Regions from separate parts of the Paenibacillus sp. FSL R5-0407 genome, predicted to be linked through region 2. Evidence: a T-box and tRNA genes for the amino acid it is inferred to sense, from the RefSeq annotation. Region 2 holds a T-box; the other holds one or more tRNA genes.
The links. The T-box of region 2 lies ahead of leuS (leucine--tRNA ligase). A T-box ahead of a tRNA ligase gene usually reads a tRNA of that ligase, here a tRNA-Leu.
Positions count from the first base shown of each region.

Region 1: it encodes a tRNA-Leu, which carries the amino acid that the T-box ahead of leuS (leucine--tRNA ligase) is inferred to sense. The anticodon was not compared.

Region 1 is NZ_JBBPAX010000002.1:183,396-192,575, forward strand. It holds gene NYE70_RS20240 (alpha/beta hydrolase) at 1-380, opposite strand, end outside; gene NYE70_RS20245 (FecCD family ABC transporter permease) at 417-1,439, opposite strand; gene NYE70_RS20250 (FecCD family ABC transporter permease) at 1,432-2,439, opposite strand; gene NYE70_RS20255 (ABC transporter substrate-binding protein) at 2,462-3,463, opposite strand; gene NYE70_RS20260 (AraC family transcriptional regulator) at 3,573-5,240, opposite strand; tRNA gene NYE70_RS20265 (tRNA-Leu) at 5,412-5,494, opposite strand; tRNA gene NYE70_RS20270 (tRNA-Glu) at 5,499-5,573, opposite strand; gene NYE70_RS20275 (S-layer homology domain-containing protein) at 5,726-9,180, opposite strand, start outside.
Region 2 is NZ_JBBPAX010000001.1:1,928,852-1,938,031, forward strand. It holds gene comER (late competence protein ComER) at 1-452, shown strand, start outside; gene leuS (leucine--tRNA ligase) at 449-2,890, opposite strand; T-box leader at 2,970-3,186, opposite strand; gene NYE70_RS09355 (helix-turn-helix domain-containing protein) at 3,269-3,532, opposite strand; gene NYE70_RS09360 (hypothetical protein) at 3,545-4,537, opposite strand; gene NYE70_RS09365 (S-layer homology domain-containing protein) at 4,839-9,180, opposite strand, start outside.

The DNA of each region.
Region 1 (9,180 bases), on a different contig from region 2:
GATCCGCCGATCATCGCCGTATGCTCCGGCTCCTTCAAAGTCCGGTAGTTGGCATCGATGTAAGGTTTGAGAACATCCGCAACCTCATCTACGTAATCTCTGCCTTTTCCGCCGAATCCATCAGCATTCCCGCCCACCGAACCGGCAGGCCACGGCGTATATTCAGCATTCCGGTCCTCCGTTTCCAACCCGACCAGAATCACTTCGCCTAACTGTTCCGAAGCAAACAGATGTTCAAGATACCGGATGCATCCCGTAAACAGAAAGCCTCCATCCTGGACGTAAGCCACCGGATAACGGCGGTCGGAATCTTCATAGGATGGCGGCAAACACAACAGCACTTCTCTAGTCCCAATCGTCATCTGTCTAAAAAGCTTCATTTACACATCATGCCCCCTCTGTCGAGCCTCTGCTTTTTATTTTCTGCTCCGAAGCAGCAGGTAGACGAGATAAGGCACTCCCAGAATGGACACCACAATACCTGCTGCCAATTCGGCAGGAGCAAATAAGGTTTTGCCGATAAAATCGCTAATGACGACGATTGCCGCCCCTGCGACACCGCTGACCGGGAGAATATGCTTATGCCGTAATCCAACCAGCTGCCGCGCCAAATGAGGAGCGATTAATCCGACGAAGCTGATCGAACCCGAAACGGCGACGCTTGCGCTAACCAGGCCGATGCTGCACAGCAATAACAGGTTCTTCTCCCGCTCCACCGCTACGCCAAGCCCTTTTACGCTATCTTCGGTCATCTGGAACAGATCGAGCACATGGGAACGGAGCCAAATGACCACAGGAATACTCAGCATCCAAGGCAGCGTGGCGACGACAAATTTCCAATTGGCGCCATGAAGACTGCCGGCCAGCCAAACTGCGGCCGTTTCATAGTCCTGCGGATTCATCTTAAGCGAGACGTACATCGTCACGGCGCCAAATCCGGAGCTCATCGCGATTCCGACCAGAATCAAGCGCTGGGGATCCAGCTTGCCGCCCTGTCTTGCAAATAAAAAGATGACCGCCGTGGCAGCAATCCCTCCGGCCAGTCCAAACAGCGGCATCGCCATCACGCCCATCCAGCCGGTCAGGCTCATGGTGCCCTGGATCAGCAGCATAAACAAGACGACCGCCATGCCGGCCCCCGCGTTAATCCCCAGAATCCCGGGATCGGCCAGTCCATTGCGCGTAATCCCTTGAATAACCGTCCCGGCAATACCCAGCGCGAAGCCGATAAGCAGCCCCAATACGATCCGGGGAAGCCGGAAATCGAAGATGACCAGATCATAATCCGCCTGATGATGGATGCGCAGAATCGTTTTTAAAATGTTCATTACGGAAATGTCGAACGTCCCGTTAGTCAAGCTGAAGTAGACCGCAACGAATACGACCAGGATTCCGCATGCCAGCACCGTGACGAACCTGCCGTTCGAAGATTTAGGCACGCTGTTCCCCTCCCTTCGTCCTGATGAGATAAAGGAAGAGCGGCACGCCGAACAAGGCGGTCACGACACCCACCGGAGTTTCGAACGGGTAGTTCAGGAACCGGGCGATAATATCGCTGGCCGTCAGGAACAGACCTCCCAGTACCCCGGATACGGGGATGACCCACCTGTAATCAGAACCGGACACAAATCTCGCGATATGGGGGATGATCAACCCGACAAACGCAACCTTGCCGGCCAGCGCCACGGACACCCCGGTCAAAATGACGACCGCCAGCATGGCGAGTCCTTTCACCAGCCATATCCGCATACCCAGCCCCGCTGCCGTCTCTTCGCCCAGGGATAACGCCGAGACTGATTTTGTCAAGGTCAGGCTTAGCAGCAAGCCTGCGATCGCAAATGGAATGCTAAGCTTGATCAATTCCGGGTCCAATTGATGCAGCCGGGCATTATACCAAAAGCTGACTTTTTGCGATAGCTGAAAATACGCAGCAACCGCGCTCGCGGTCCCGCTCAGAAAACTTCCGATCACCGTACCCAAAATCGCCAGCCGCACGGGGCTCATTCCCTGGGGAATCGCCCATGCCAGACCGAATACGATTGCCGCACCTGCCGCAGACCCGAGCAGCGAGCTTAAAATGTAGAGATCCGGATGAGCATTCGGCATAAGGACCATGAACAAGGTCACGGCAAACACCGAACCGTCCGATACGCCCATAATAGAAGGAGAGGCAAGATAGTTCCTTGTAATCCCCTGCATAAGCGCCCCTGAAATCGCGAGAAAGGCACCGATGAGCATAGCGCCTACGGCTCTCGGCAGTCTGGAGGTCATCACAATTTGGTGATCAAGACTGTTTTGGTCAAATGAAAATACCGCATTCCAGACGGTATCGAAGGTCATATTTTTCGCGCCGTAACGGATGGATACCATGATCAATAAAAGAGCGACTGCCGGAGCCATCGCTAGGATGAACGCCGGCAGTATTTTTTTGTGTCTCATTTTCAACACGCCTTATTCTAAGCTATTTTGTCAACTGACTAACCGCTGCTTTCAGAAATTCGATCTTACTGAAAGCCGTGCCCCCTTGAGCCAAAGGATCAACCACATTGACAAACAGTTTTCCGTTTTTGACGGCGGATATGTTTTTGATGATCGGGTCATTCTGGAACTCTTCGAGCGCATTAGGCGTGTCTTTGTTTTCGTCCGGGGAGAATTGCAAGAACAGGTAGTCCGGATTCATTTCCGCAAACTTCTCTTTGGATACCAGTTCCTGGGCTTTTGCTGCCTTAACTTCCGCCGGCACAGTAAAGCCGAGTTCCTCGTACAGGACAGGATTAAAGAACACTTTTTCCGGATAAATGTACAATTCACCTGCACGGATACGTAGCGCGATTACTTTTCCACCTTTTACGGTATCGCTAAGCTGTGACTTGGCTGTCTCCAAATCCGCCTTGTATTTCTCGATCGTCTGTTTGGCCTGCTCCTGCTTTCCACTCAATTCTCCAAGCAATTGCAGGTTGCTTTCCCAATCCGTAGAGACATGGGAGTAAGGAATGGTTAGGGCAATTTTACTCAGCTGTTCCATCACTTCCGGCTTGAACTTGGTGCTCCCCAGGATTACGTCTGGCTTCAGAGCTAAAATCGTCTCGAAATTCGGCTCGGTCTTTTCGCCGACGGATTCGGCATCCGTTGTAATCGATTGGAACAGCTCCGGAAACTCGCCGGAGAACGTGATGGCTCCAACCGGTTTTACGTCAAGCACGATCGAGTCTTCCATCGCTTCGACGGCCCCGGTAATGACAATTCGTTCTGTCTTCGCCGGCAGCGTATATTCTTTGTCCAGGTATTTCACGGTTCTGGTTTCTTGCTGTGCCTCGGAATTCTCCGACGCTTCCACTTTCGTCTCAGTATTTGCAGCTGCGTTACCGGAAGGTGTCCCGGATGTCTCTTTCTTCTCTCCGCAAGCCGTTAATGCTAGCATAAATACTAATAACAACCCCACGATCCACTTCGTCTGTTTCATTTATACCTGCTACTCCCTTCCTATCGCCAATAAATTGATAATGATAATTATTATCATTTATATCGTAAAGAGAATCAGCATTTTTCTCCATGGAATATTACCGGAACTTTCATGGATTATTTACGGAAATGATATCCTCGACCTCCTCCAACATTTGCAATATAGCGACAGGAGAATATTCCCGCCAAGGATAAGACGAGAGTACATGCACCCTTCCGGCCCGAACCGCAGGGAGGCCTATCCATTCGGGAGAGGACTGCAGCGTCTTCCAGTATTCCAGAGTTTCCGTGTCTTGACGGATCAGCAGCCATAAATGGTCCGCATCACAATCGACCAGATGGGAAGTTGTAAAGGGATTCGTATGAGCGTTGTTATCCATTAAAGATGAAGGCATAAAACCTAAAATCCCGAACAACACCTCGTTGATCCCCGGTCCTTGATTCAGGCATAACTCGTTTCTATGAAAACGGAGCGGCAACATTCGAGAGTTCAAGCTCATATCCTGCTCATTCCGGAGCTTCCGGCAAACGTCCGCCCGTTTCCGGTTGTATCCTTCGAGCCATCGATCGGCTTCCTCCATTCTCCCAAGCAGCTCTGCTAATTCACGAAGCTGGGCTTCCCAGCCAATGACATCTTCCTTCATTTCATATATAGGTGCTATCTCTTTTAGACGTTCTTTCTCCCGTGGCTCGACACCAGTGGCGCACAGGATCAAATCGGTTTGCGAAGCGCCGAGTTTTTGCAAGTTTTCTTCCTTGTTGTGGTTCTGCCGATAGGCACTGAGGTGAACAGGAACGATCGGCGCGAGAGACTGATGATAATAACGGGACCATTTAGGATGAAGCGGCGCGGCATAAGGGGTGACCTCAAGCGGGATCAGATAACCGAGAATCGATGAGGAGCCGTACACGGCAAGTTTATTTTTGTGCGTCTTCATATAGGCTGACGGCGATAGACCGAACTCTTTTTTAAACTTCCGGCTAAAATAAAATTCGTCCCTGTATCCCACCTGATGGGCGACCTCCCGAAGCAAACGGTCCGTGCCCAGCATAAGCTGCTTCGCCTTATTCATGCGGATTTGAGTCAAGAATTCCATGACGCCGGAACCGTATGTCTTCTTGAACACCTCGGCAAAATATTTCGGGCTCAGCTCGGCGATCCCGGCAAGCTGTTCCGTAGTTAAATCTTCGCCGTAATGCTCTTCCATATAAATTCTGGTCTTCTCCAGAATCCGGGTTTTATCCTGATTGTTGAAGCTTTGCCCGCTCGTCTCCAGAATTTCATACAACATTTCCTGAAAATCGACCTGGGCTCTCCACTGCTTTAAAAGTTTGTGGTGACGGGAGTTTTGATAAATCGAAAAGGCCCAGTGGTGTACCCGGTCTTCCGCCGAAGCCAAGCCTATCATCCCCTCCGGAAATATTCCTGCCGGCACCCCTTCGCATAATGCATGGTCGGATGAGTCTCCCGTCTGGAACACGCTGAATTGAAACACCGCGATGCTGACATTTGCTCCGGAAACGGCACGGATTCCGAAAGTGCTGTTAGGAGGACAAAAGCAGGCGGTTCCTTTGGCCATTCGGGTAACCTGCTCGTTCCTTTCCATACTGGCCTCTCCTTCAAGCAGGATGATCAGTACCATATTCCAGGTCAGGCATGGATCTAAAGGCAGTTCTTGTCCACCATAGATTCCCATCTCCCATAACCGGATGGTCCAAGCATTTCCGCCGGAGGATTGCCGAGCTCCAGGGCGGTGCGTATTATAATTGGTCAGCAAATTAATTCCACCTTATTGATAATGGTTATCATTATCATATAGATACCATAACGAGGTTCCCCTGTCCAGAAAATATGTCCGGGAAATATCCGCCATTCTTATGCCGGTTCTATGTATGCTGAATGCAACAAAAAAGCCCCTGCATTAATGCAGGAGCTTTCCAGTTCTGTATGCGGTCGAGAGGACTCGAACCTCCACGGGTATACACCCACTACCCCCTCAAGATAGCGTGTCTGCCATTCCACCACGACCGCAAATTGGTGACCCGTAGGGGATTCGAACCCCTGTTACCTCCGTGAAAGGGAGGTGTCTTAACCCCTTGACCAACGGGCCTTATTTAATTTCGCTCTGAAGCAGCGACAAGATTGAGTATACCAAATACCAATATACCTTGCAACACTTTTTTTGTATTTTTTTTCGAATGTAATAATAAGCATTCCGCCTCTCCATATTGAGTGACGGAATGCTTATTAAATTTAAACAGGTTATTTAATATACCGGGCAATAATAGCCGCTACTTCCCCCCGGCTAATATTCGCTTTCGGCTTCATCGTGCCGTCAGGATAGCCGGAAATTACTCCGGCTGCGGTTAAAGCTTGTACAGCCTGTGATGCCCAGGCCGATACCTGTGCCTTATCCTTGAAATCAGATCCCGTCTTGTCATTTGGCACCATTAGGTCTGATTTGATCGCTTTGTACAAAATCACCATCGCTTCTTCTCTCGTAATCTGTTGACTTGGCTTGAAGGTTCCATCCGGGAATCCGCTGATGAGTCCGGCCTGCTGCAGCCCGTTTACATACTCGGCATACCAAGCGCCTGCTTGAACATCCTTATAAGCGGTCTTGCCCGAAGATCCGTCTAATCCGAGCATCCGGCAAATGATGGCCGCAAACTCCGCCCTGCTTACCAGGCGGTCCGGTTTGAACGTGCCGTCCTCGTAACCGGTCATGAGACCTTGCTCCGCCAGACGTTGAATCGAAGCAGAAGCCCAGTGTCCGGCCACATCCGCGAACACAGGCGAAGGAGTTGCCGGGCCCCCATTTCCGCCGTTAGTGTTGCTGCCGGAACCGGCGCCACCATTGTTTACACCGCTACCTCCATTACTGCTACCATTACTGTTGTTGCTGTTGTTGCTATTTTTTCCGTTATTGCTGTTATTGCCATTGTTTCCATTGTTTCCATTGTTTCCATTGTTTTCGTTGTTCCCGTTGTTGCCGCCTCCGTCTCCGCCCCCGCCCGGAGCTCCGCCGCCATCTCCATTACCGGATACCTGAATCAACACCGGCTCCGTGTAAATATCGTAAACCTTCTCGGCATCCAGCGAGGCTGTGTACCGCAGCAAAGCATACGTCCGGCCCGGCTTGTTCGCCGTAATCCGGCTGCGATCATCTTCATCCTGCTTGACGACTCCGCTGTTATCCAGAAGCACGATCTCGGGGCTGACCGTTTTTTGGTTGCGGCTGTAACTCTCTACGATAGCCGATAACTGAATACTCTCTCCCTGTTTAAGCGTTACCTCGGTTTGCTGAGGCGTCAGCAAAATGTCCCAGTCCTTCGCCCAAAACGCGTAATCCGTCGTGATGCCGAACACACCCAACATAAATATCGATTTAAATTCGGCATTGTTGTTGTAAGTCCATGGCGAAACGATCAGACCGCGATGATGAGCCGCCTCCATGAACTTCGGCCCGAGGCCGCCATAGCTGGTGTTCAACGTGCTGTCATACTGCTGCATCACTTTAAACGTCTCCCGAAGCGCGCCGTTCACCCGGTTCTCGTTCGCGTATCCGCCGGTCAACAGTCCAAGCGGCATGTCAGGCAACTGCTCGGCAAGCCGGGTCAATTGGTTCGTATCGAACGACATGACATTGATCAGATCCTCGGCATCTTTTTCTTTCACCAATTTCACAAAAGCATCCACTGCCGCCGGCGTACCGGTTTTGATTTCGGCGTAAACCATGGCGCCCCGTTCCCTGGCCAGATCGATCTGTTCCTCCAGCGTCGCTATTCTTGCATCTGGATAATTGGTGCCCGGTACCTGCTTCACTTTTAGCTTCCGCAGCTCTTCCAAAGTCATGTTTTCCACCAAACCCGTTCCATGGGTCGTCGTATCTACTACGCTATCGTGAATAATGACCAGGTGTCCGTCCTTGGACAGGTAAATATCATTTTCAATGTAATCCGCGCCGACATCCAGGGCAAGCTCATTGCTGATGATCGTGTTCTCGGGAGCAACCGAAGGCATTCCCCGGTGTCCGATAATATATGGCTTGCGAATGAGCGTAGTCTCATGGGAATACACCTGAAGCGCCCGTCTGATCTCCGCCGGTGACTTCGCTACAATCCCATTGACTCCTGCCGTTATCAGGCGGTGCAGGTTTACATATTCCTCCTGAGTTCCTGTCCCCTTCCCTTCTTTGGCCCAAACCATCATGGTCCGCTGCTGAAGATATGCGACATTGTCCTTAGTTGCCGCGGCCTGAGACAGAATCACAATCTTTGCTTTGCTAAGGGTGGCCTGTTTCCGCAAATCCATCAGCTCTTTCTCGTTAGCCGCCTTCACCCCGCTAAAATCGACGATCCCGCGGATCATCAAGTACGCTTCCCTGGCCTTTTTCACTAGATCGGGGTTATCGGATACGATAAAGGCATCCTCTAAATCTATGTCTTTTAAATAATCCGTCAAGGCGGTTACGGTTTGTTCGTCCTTGACGTAAAAAGCCGGAATCATTACCGTTCCAATCTTCTCAATGGCTTCCTGCAGGCTCATTATGACTTTGCTGCTGCCTGGAGTCGTCACATTGAGGTCTTTGTTCACATGAATAAAGAGAGTCGCAGGCATTTGATTGCCGTGTAACCCGTTCAGCTGCTCCACACTTTCCAGTTCTGTGATGATGGATGGAGCGAGCGCAATCCTGGTGTCGGTCTCGGCTACGGAAACGAAACGTTCTTCGGGCAGCGGAGGCAACTCTTCCAACTGCAGCGTGACCCGGAGATTATCAACCTTCATGACGCTGCCGTTCGCCTGCAATCCGATACCGCCTTTCAGATAAGCCCCGGCATTCGCCGTATTGATCAGCACTTTATCGTTGATCGATTGCATGACTCTGTCGCCATAGGCCATAACGGAGTAATGATACATATTGTCCGGGCTAATCTTTTCGGAAAAAGCGGCTTTATTCATGACATTCCATTCATTGGTCGGCGTCCTTTCCGCAAATTCCACTCCGTTGACCGCCGTTGCATTTTGCCGGACGGCCATCTGATAGTAAGGGTACCCGCCGCCTTGCGGATTCTGAATCCGGTACATGATGGAGTGCCATCTAGCCGGATCATTGGCTGCGAGATGCGTCACATCCGCCTCGATTTTGTAATCTCCAAACAGCGATAAGTAATCCGGAAGCAGCACTCTGGAAGGATTGTCCGGGGAGGCGCTTGCCCGGATCTCGAAAGCGCCGGCTTTTACGGCCGCATTGGCTTTCGTGGTCCCTTCGACTCTCGACCATCCGGACGGCAGCTCGCCTTCCGTTTCCTGATCAAAGTTATTTTCATAGAGTACGTACTCGGCATCTCCTTCGTCTTTCACTACAATCATCAGCTTCACTGCGGCCTCATCCTTCTTGCCGACAATAGAATAGATTCCTTTCTGACGAGGAACCAGCTTTCCGTCACGGATCTCCACATTACTCTCGTATGAAGTCCATTCTAACTCAGCGCCGGTTATGGATTTCTCCGTAAAATCGTTGAATTTGGCCTCAAACTCCAACTCCGCCAGATCAAGCTCTTTGCCCGTTTCGGCCAGCGTATAACCGGTTTCATGGGCAAGGGAGGTTACGGCTGCTCCTTTCGAGCTTGGCGTAACCGTTACTGAACCGGACCAATCCGCATTAGCGTAAACTGCCGTTAGCGTCACCGTTCCTTCTTTTACCGGATACAGCA
Region 2 (9,180 bases):
TATTGCCGGAGGACCGCCTCCTGCTGGAGCAGCTTATGTCCTCCATCAGCATCCCGGTCTCCATCCGGGAGACGGAGACTCGCATCGCATCGGATATCGCCAGCTGCGGCCCGGCGTTTATCGCCTTTTTTCTGCAGCAGTGGGCGGAAGCCGCTTCGCGGCAGACCGGAATAGGTCGAGCCGAAGCGCTTCGGCTCGGGGCCGAAATGCTTCACGGCACCGGTAAGCTGCTGACCGAAGGAGGCTTCACGCCGGAACAGCTGCAGCGCCGCGTAGCCGTGCCCGGCGGAGTAACCGCCGAAGGCATTGCCGTGCTGCAAAGCGGCCTCGAGCACGTCTTTACCGGTCTGATTGAAACGACACACCGGAAATACGACGAGGACCTTGGCAAGCTGAATCATCTCTTCGGCTTGCAGCCGGTACCAGGAGCTGACGCCGTGGAACCTGATTAACCTACGACGATATTCACCAGTTTTCCAGGGACGGCGATCACTTTGCGGATCGTCTTCCCTTCTACCGCCTGCTTCACGTTCGGAAGGCTCAAGCTATGCTCTTGCATGGCTGCCTGATCCAGGTCCTTGGAAATCTTCGCCCGGTCGACGATTTTGCCGTTGACCTGGACGACGATTTCAACTTCCGCATCCACCGTCCATGCTTCGTCAAAAGCAGGCCAAGGCTCATACGACACGGTTTCCTGATGGCCAAGCCGCTCCCACAGCTCTTCCGCCAAGTGCGGTGCCAGCGGGGACAACATTTGAACGAAGTTCTCGGCAGCCGCTTTTGGAACGGCGTCGGCTTTGTAAGCTTCGTTAATGAAGATCATCAATTGGCTGATCGCGGTATTGAAGCGCAGTGCTTCAAAATCCTCGGTTACTTTCTTGATGGTCTTGTGCCATGTCCGCTTGAACTCTTCGCTTCCGTCTCCATCCACGATCTTACTGCTCAAACTGCCGTCTTCGGCCACGAACAAGCGCCAGATCCGGGACAAGAAACGATGCGTTCCTTCCACCCCGTTCGCATTCCAAGGCTTCGTAGCTTCCAGCGGTCCCATGAACATTTCGTACATCCGCAAGGTGTCCGCCCCGAATTCGTTGACGATTTCATCCGGATTGATGACATTGCCGCGGGATTTACTCATCTTCTCGTTATTCGTTCCGAGAATCATTCCCTGGTTGACCAGCTTGTGGAACGGTTCTTTCGTCGAAACTACGCCCAGGTCGTACAGCACCTTATGCCAGAAGCGGGCGTACAGCAAGTGAAGGACCGCATGCTCTGCACCGCCGATATAGAGATCAACCGGCAGCCATTCCTGCTGCTTCTCTTTGGAGCACAGCTCTTTATCGTTATGCGGATCGATATACCGCAAGTAGTACCAGCAGCTTCCCGCCCATTGCGGCATCGTGTTGGTTTCGCGGCGGGCCGGCAGCCCGGTTTCCGGATCGGTCGTGTTGACCCATTCGGTCACGTTCGCCAGCGGCGACTCGCCCGTACCGGACGGCTTGATCGCGTCCACATCCGGCAGAAGCAAAGGAAGCTGATCTTCAGGCACCGGCTTCATCGTACCGTCTTCCAGATGCAGAATAGGAATCGGCTCGCCCCAATAACGCTGGCGGCTAAACAGCCAGTCGCGCAGACGGTAGGTCACTTTGCCTTTCCCCTTGCCGCTCTCCTCCAACCAGGCGATCATTTTCTTGATCGCTTCCTCGTTGCGAAGTCCGTTAAGGAAGTCGGAATTGACGTGTGGTCCGTCTCCGGCATAAGCTTCCTTGGCAAGATCGCCGCCTTCAACCACTTCAATGATCGGAAGATCGAATTGCTTCGCGAACTCATAGTCACGCTCATCATGGCCCGGTACGGCCATAATTGCGCCTGTACCGTAACCGGCCAGCACATAATCCGCAATCCAGATCGGCAGTTTCGCGCCATTTACCGGGTTCACCGCATAGGCACCCGTGAATACGCCGGTCTTTTCTTTGGCCAGATCCGTACGTTCCAAATCACTCTTGCGTGCAGCCTGATCTTGATATGCCTTAATGGCATCGCTTTGAGCCGACGTAGTAATCTGAGCCACAAGCTCATGCTCAGGAGCGAGCACCGCATAGCTGGCACCGAACAGCGTATCCGGACGGGTCGTAAATACGGTCAGCGATTCTTCATGGCCTTCAATGGCGAATACAACCTCCGCCCCTTCGGACTTGCCAATCCAGTTGCGCTGCATATCCTTGATGCTTTCGGACCAGTCGAGCTCCTCGAGATCTTCCAGCAAGCGCTCTGCGTATTCCGTAATTTTCAGCACCCATTGGCGCATCGGCTTGCGAATTACCGGATGGCCGCCGCGTTCGCTCTTGCCGTCGATAACTTCTTCGTTCGCCAGCACCGTACCGAGCGCAGGGCACCAGTTCACCGGTACTTCCGCAACATAAGCGAGGCCTTTTTTATAGAGCTGGATAAAGATCCATTGGGTCCATTTATAGTAATCCGGATCCGTCGTGCTGATCTCCCGGTCCCAGTCATACGAGAAGCCGAGCGATTTGATTTGGCGCCGGAAATTGTTAATGTTCTTGACCGTAATGTCGCGCGGGTGCTCGCCTGTATCCAGAGCATGCTGCTCCGCCGGCAAACCGAAAGCGTCCCAGCCCATCGGATGGAGTACATTGAAGCCGCGCATCCGTTTAAAGCGGGATACGATATCCGTTGCCGTATAACCTTCAGGATGACCTACATGAAGGCCTGCACCCGAAGGGTAAGGAAACATATCGAGCGCGTAAAACTTCGGTTTGCCCGCATCCTCCCGGGTTTTGAAGGTTTGATTTTTGTCCCAGAATGCCTGCCATTTCGGCTCAATGCTCTGGGCTTGGTAAACGTCATGATGCACGTTTTTGTCAGCCATGGTTTGAGTCCTCCCTAGAAATCTTGTTCATTCATTTCACCTGAATATAAAAAAACCTCCCGATCCATAGCGTATCATCGCTAGGGACGAGAGGAAGTTTCCCGTGGTACCACCCTAGTTAGCGTCGAACATGCTTTGTCCTCCGCTCCCTTTACACCCTTAACGCGGGTACAACGACGATGTTTTGCATCGTAACTCCGAGGCGAGTTCATTTGATCTCTCCAACCGGCTTGCACCAAAGCACCGGCTCTCTGGATGGTGAAATTCAAACTAATAATCCTCTTCAAAGTTTACAAATATCCAATTGAATCACCAATCATTATATAAAAATGAACCGGCTGAGTCAATGGGGAGTCAAGAAATGCCGCAGCGAATCAATTAACGCTTCACTTTTAGCGCGTCCTTGATTTGCGGAATCGATAAACCGTCCGCCTTCATCTGCTTGATCCGGAGAATAAGCTCTACCGTACTCTCTCTGGGATATCTTCGCGTCAGGTTTTCCTCCGCCTGCTCAAACGGCAGCATGCCTTCTTCCGTGTAAAATTTCAGCGTACTGTACCTTGCTCCGGTCAGCCGCGTCAGTTCGCCGATCGATACGTATTCGGAAGCCAGAATCGCTTCCATTGAACGTTGTCTGGACATGAGCGTGCTCCTTTATGCCAGGTGTTTCGGAAGCAGGCGTACCCCATGGATGGGCACTCTTCCGTAAACTGCGTGCGGAATCGCTTCGTAGACCAGATTATCAATTTTGAGGTTCGGAACCTGGCCTTTGCTCAATACTTTGACCCGGTGTCCTTTGGACTCAAGCCGTGTCAGCACATCCCTCAGCCTTGCTTCAGGACCGGGGAGCATCGCCTCTGTATCAATGAATATCGCCTGCGAGCGCTCGAGAATCGGGAACAGGAAGTTTACTCCGCTGCCTGCCTGTGTCGATACGGCCCGCTTCTTGAATTGCAGGAGCTGCTTAACGGCGATTTCGAAGCCGCGGCGGATCCGGAGAGGATACAAAGTCTTGGCCAGAGGCCGGCTTTGCATCAGGCTGACCATTCTACGAGTGACCTGATCCAGTTCATTTCGCGAAAACAAATCATGCATACAGCCGCTCTCCCGCAGCAACCATAGCATACAGACCGACTGATCCGTCATGGTTCCATCCTCCAGGACATCCGCACGTAAAAACTCCGTGATCCTTGCGTATTCCTCGACATGGCTGCGGTATTCCTTGATAGAAACACCGGCTGAATGAAAATATAAATCACAGCCGAGCAGATGCGGGATCTGCTCCAGCAGTCCCCGTTCCTCGAGCGAAGCAGCCATGCTTCGTTCAAATCGGACCAGCTTGCCGGCGGACAAGCGGGACACTCTATGCAGCCACCAAGGCAGCTCCTGGTCCAAATCTCGCTTACCGCCTGCGAGTGGCACCAATACCGTTCTCCGATAGGTTCCTTCCGGCGATCCGCCTGTTGTATCCTGCTTCAAACGCATTTGAGCCACTTGATTTTGCAGCCCGCCTTCCAGATTAAGCTCCAAGATTACCGCCGCCGCCATACAACGGAGCGCCACTTTTTTCGCCATCGTCAACTCAAGACTTCGCTGAGCATTCAATGCAACCATCGCAAAGCTCTCAGCCAATTTCAAATCCGCCATCCGCCATCTCCCCGATCCTTAAGAATAGACGTTTCATACCTGGTTAAGCTTATTTGCCCGTTACCTACACCATATATCATCATGCTTTTTGTAACTTTTACTTACTACTTATCACTTATTACTTACTATATACGTGATTTCCTCCAAAATGTCAATGGATGCGAGCAGTCGCCATACAACTAGCTGTATTTCCAATGTCATTTAAAAAGGCTGCCCCGAAGCCAGGGCAACCTTTGCATTACATCCTTGCGATTATTGAAAATCTTTAACATTCATAACAAGCTTTCAATGCTGCTTCGCCCTAAATTAAACCGGCTTGCTGGAGCAAACGTTGGATCATGACAGCCGTCTCAGCTCGGGTAATCTGCTGTTTCGGAAGGGCCATGCCGTTAAAGCCGGTTAATATGTGGAATTTCGCATTGAGGGCTGCAGCAGTCTTGGACCATTCATGAAATTGGCTGCCATCTTTAAAAGCCCCCAATATCCCGGCACTCTCGGTCTCCGTAATGTTTGTATCCATACGAGCCAGATTCATTGCACGGAATAAGAGCACCGTAGCCTCTTCTCTAGTAATTTTTTGATTAGGGAGAAACTCGCCATTTTCAAATCCTTCAACTAAATCATAACTCGAACCGACAGATACAGACTCATAAAACCAGTTGCTTTTATTTACATCACGGAAGGAAACAGATTTGTCGATAAGATGCAATCCTAAAGCTCGGACAAGAATAGCTGTAAATTCTGCACGTGTGATACCTTGATCAGGCATAAACTGCTTATCATTAACGCCCTCAAAAATCATCCGCGCAGACATGTCCTCAATGCTTGCTTTTGCCCAGTGATGGGTAATGTCGGCAAAAGTTTTTTCGTTATAAATTACGGAATAAACACTGTTCGTCAAGCTGTTGATGATAGCGACCGACTTTCCGGCTCTCGTCTCCACTTTTGTCGGAATGTGTGCTACTTTACCGTCTTTCGTAAGTACAACGCCTGTCGTGATTTTCTTCGGATCAACGCTATCCGGGATCGTAATCAATCTTTCTACAAAACTATTAAACTGATCGACTTCAATCTCTTTACCATTATAAGCAGCCGTAATAGAAAAATGCACAGCCGGGGCTATTCGTGTCGCTTCACCCAATCCGCTCGCAAGAAGCTGAACGTCAGCATCAGAAGCCAGCGTAACTGTAACACGAAGTTCGATGTCTTCAAGGGCAACAGCCGTACCCAAGGCTTCTGAAATCTTGTCGATATTAATCTCTTTGGCCGGAATCGTGTAGGTCGCTTGATTGAGTTGAATTTGCAGTGTAACCGCTTTGATCTCCATCGCTTTTATTATGCGGCCGTTTAATTCGGTGACTCCATTATCCGTGTTATGAATCGGAATCACGACTGTCGCCCCCAACGGCTCCTTTTGAAGTTTGTCTTCAAACTTCTTCTCATTAATCGAAACTACGGTTACGTTTTTACCACTTCTCATCTCCACATGCGCTTCGGCAATTTGTTCCTGAACTTGACCGTTTACGATCACCACTATTTTACTGTTTGATTGATCCTTAACGCTGCCAGAATTACTGGTATTTCCTATGCTCCCATTACCGCCAATGTTTCCGTTACTGCCTGTGCCGCCGCCCGGGTTGGTGGTTGCTATTGTAATTGTAAAACCAACAGAGGTTTGGTTCCCCGCTTCATCGGTTACTACAAGCGTGTATTTACCTCCGTTCGAAATCGTAGAACCCGAAGTGAAAGGATTATCGTTCAACGTCGCAATTCCTTCATTAAACGTCACAGTAACAGCTGTTTTATATTCGCCTTGGTCCGATATACCGGAAATCACAGGCTTTGTTTTATCGATTGTAAAGGATACCTTCGTCTCATTCCCTGCTGCATCTGTTACAACAAGCGTGTAGCTGCCTTCCTCGCTGACAGTCGTCCCTGAGCTATAAGGCTCATCGTTTAAGGTAGCCGTACCCTCGATATACGTTATGGTTTGATCCGTATTATAACTTTTTCCATTTGTAATCCCGGTCACGACCGGGGCCGTCTGATCGATGGCGAAGTGAATCGTTGTTACGTTGCCCGCCTTATCGGTAACAATGAGTGTATAATCTCCATCATGACTCACGGTATCCCCTGATACGAACGAGGCATCGTTCAACGTCGCTTTTCCCTCGTCAAACGTCACCGTTTTATCCGTGTTATACAGCTTCCCGTCTTCTACGCCCGAAACCACTGGCTTCGTTTTGTCGATGGTAAAGCTAACCGTCGTCGCATTGCCGGCGGCATCACTCACGACAAGCGTGTAGCTACCTTCTGCACTTATCATAGTGCCCGAAGTATACGGCTGGTCGTTTAACAGAGCATTCCCCTCTGTAAACGTAATGGTTTGATCCGTATTGTAATTGCTTCCGTCTGTTACCCCTGTTACGGTTGGAGGTGTTTTATCGAGTGAAAATGTTACCGTTGTTGTATTTCCCGCCGCATCCGTTACGATGAGCGTATAATCGCCATCCTGGCTGATCGTATCGCCTGACATGAACGAACCACCATTTAATGTCGCAGTCCCTTCGTCAAACGTCACCGTTTTATCCGTGTTATACAGCTTCCCGTCTTCCACGCCCGAAACCACCGGCTGCGTTTTGTCGATGGTAAAGCTAACCGTCGTCGCATTGCCGGCGGCATCACTCACGACAAGCGTGTAGCTACCTTCTGCACTTATTGTAGTGCCCGAAGTATACGGCTGGTCGTTTAACAGAGCATTCCCCTCTGTAAACGTAATGGTTTGATCCGTATTGTAATTGCTTCCGTCTGTTACCCCCGTTACGGTTGGAGGTGTTTTATCGAGTGAAAATGTTACCGTTGTTGTATTTCCCGCCGCATCCGTTACGATGAGCGTATAATCGCCATCCTGGCTGATCGTATCCCCTGACATGAACGAACCACCGTTTAACGTCGCAGTTCCTTCGTCAAACGTCACCGTTTTATCCGTGTTATACAGCTTCCCGTCTTCCACGCCCGAAACCACCGGCTTCGTTTTGTCGATGGTAAAGCTAACAGTCGTCGCATTGCCGGCGGCATCACTCACGACAAGCGTGTAGCTGCCTTCTGCACTTATCGTAGTGCCCGAAGTATACGGCTGGTCGTTTAACAGAGCATTCCCCTCTGTAAACGTGATTGTTTGATCCGTATTGTAATTGCTTCCGTCTGTTACCCCCGTTACGGTAGGAGGTGTTTTATCAAGTGAAAATGTTACCGTTGTTGTATTTCCCGCCGCATCCGTTACGATGAGCGTATAATCGCCATCCTGGCTGATCGTATTGCCTGACGTGAACGAACCACCATTTAATGTCGCAGTCCCTTCGTCAAACGTCACCGTTTTATCCGTGTTATACAGCTTCCCGTCTTCCACGCCCGAAACCACTGGCTTCGTTTTGTCGATCGTGAAATTGATAGTTGTAGTATTGCCGGCGGCATCACTTACGACAAGCGTGTAGCTGCCTTCTGCATTAATCGTTGTACCCGAAGTATACGGCTGGTCGTTTAAGAGAGCATTCCCCTCCGTAAACGTAATCGTTCGGTCCGTATTATAACTCACCCCGTTCACGACACCGGAAACGGCTGGAGGTGTTTTATCAACAGTAAAAGATACCGTCGTTGTATTGCCTGCTGAATCCGTGACCACAAGCGTATAATTACCGTCCGTGCTTACTTTACCGCCCAAAACAAACGGTATACCATTTAATGTAGCTGTCCCTTCATTGGAAGTTATTGTGATGTCGGTATTATACAATCCGCCTTGGGTAACCCCCGTTATTATAGGAGGAATGGTATCCAGCGTTATGGTGTCTTGATAGATCACGGATTCTGCATTCGAGCTGTCGCGAAGCTGATAATAGACTGTTTTAAGTCCGTCTCCGGTGGTCAGCGTCCAAGATCTCGTTGCTGCAGCCGCCTCCCATTCCGACCAATCGACCCCATCGTTAGATAATCTCATTTCAACAGAATCCCCGTTGGGATCGTTGTTCGTCAAATTCAAATTCACACTGGTTGTATTGGTATAAAGCGTTCCTCCAGCGATTTCAATCGAGCCCGTCGGAGGTTGATTCTCCTCATAGGTAACAACCAACTGCGGGCGCTTGTAGACATTGTCTATTTCTTTAGAGTAAATCATCATTTTCACAGTATCAGTTAAGGACTCATTCCCTGTCAGCACAAAAGTAACATTCCGATCGTTTGCGTCTGTCTGTGCATTAACAATAGAAGTGACGTCTATGGACAGTTTCTGATCTTGCCCGGGATTTGGAATTTCGTTGTAACTTACATGTACAGAGGGTCCATCCAGTTGAAAGGTGGGAAATACATTATCGTTATCCATCATCGTGTTATTGGGAGAACCCCAAACATCGATGTAAAATTCATTCCCGTTAAGAGGATCAACGTCCGCTACTAAAGTAAGCTGAAGCTCGTATTTAGTAACTGTTCCCGGGATCGACCCGAGGTTAAAACGAAGAGCTGCTCTAGCAGGTTCTACTGAATCAAAAGGATCTGTTGTACCTACATATAGTTGTTGGGCAGTGTCATCCGTCCCGACATAACTATTCCCTATGGCAAGAAGATCCGCTTCCACTTCCAAATTTCTCGTA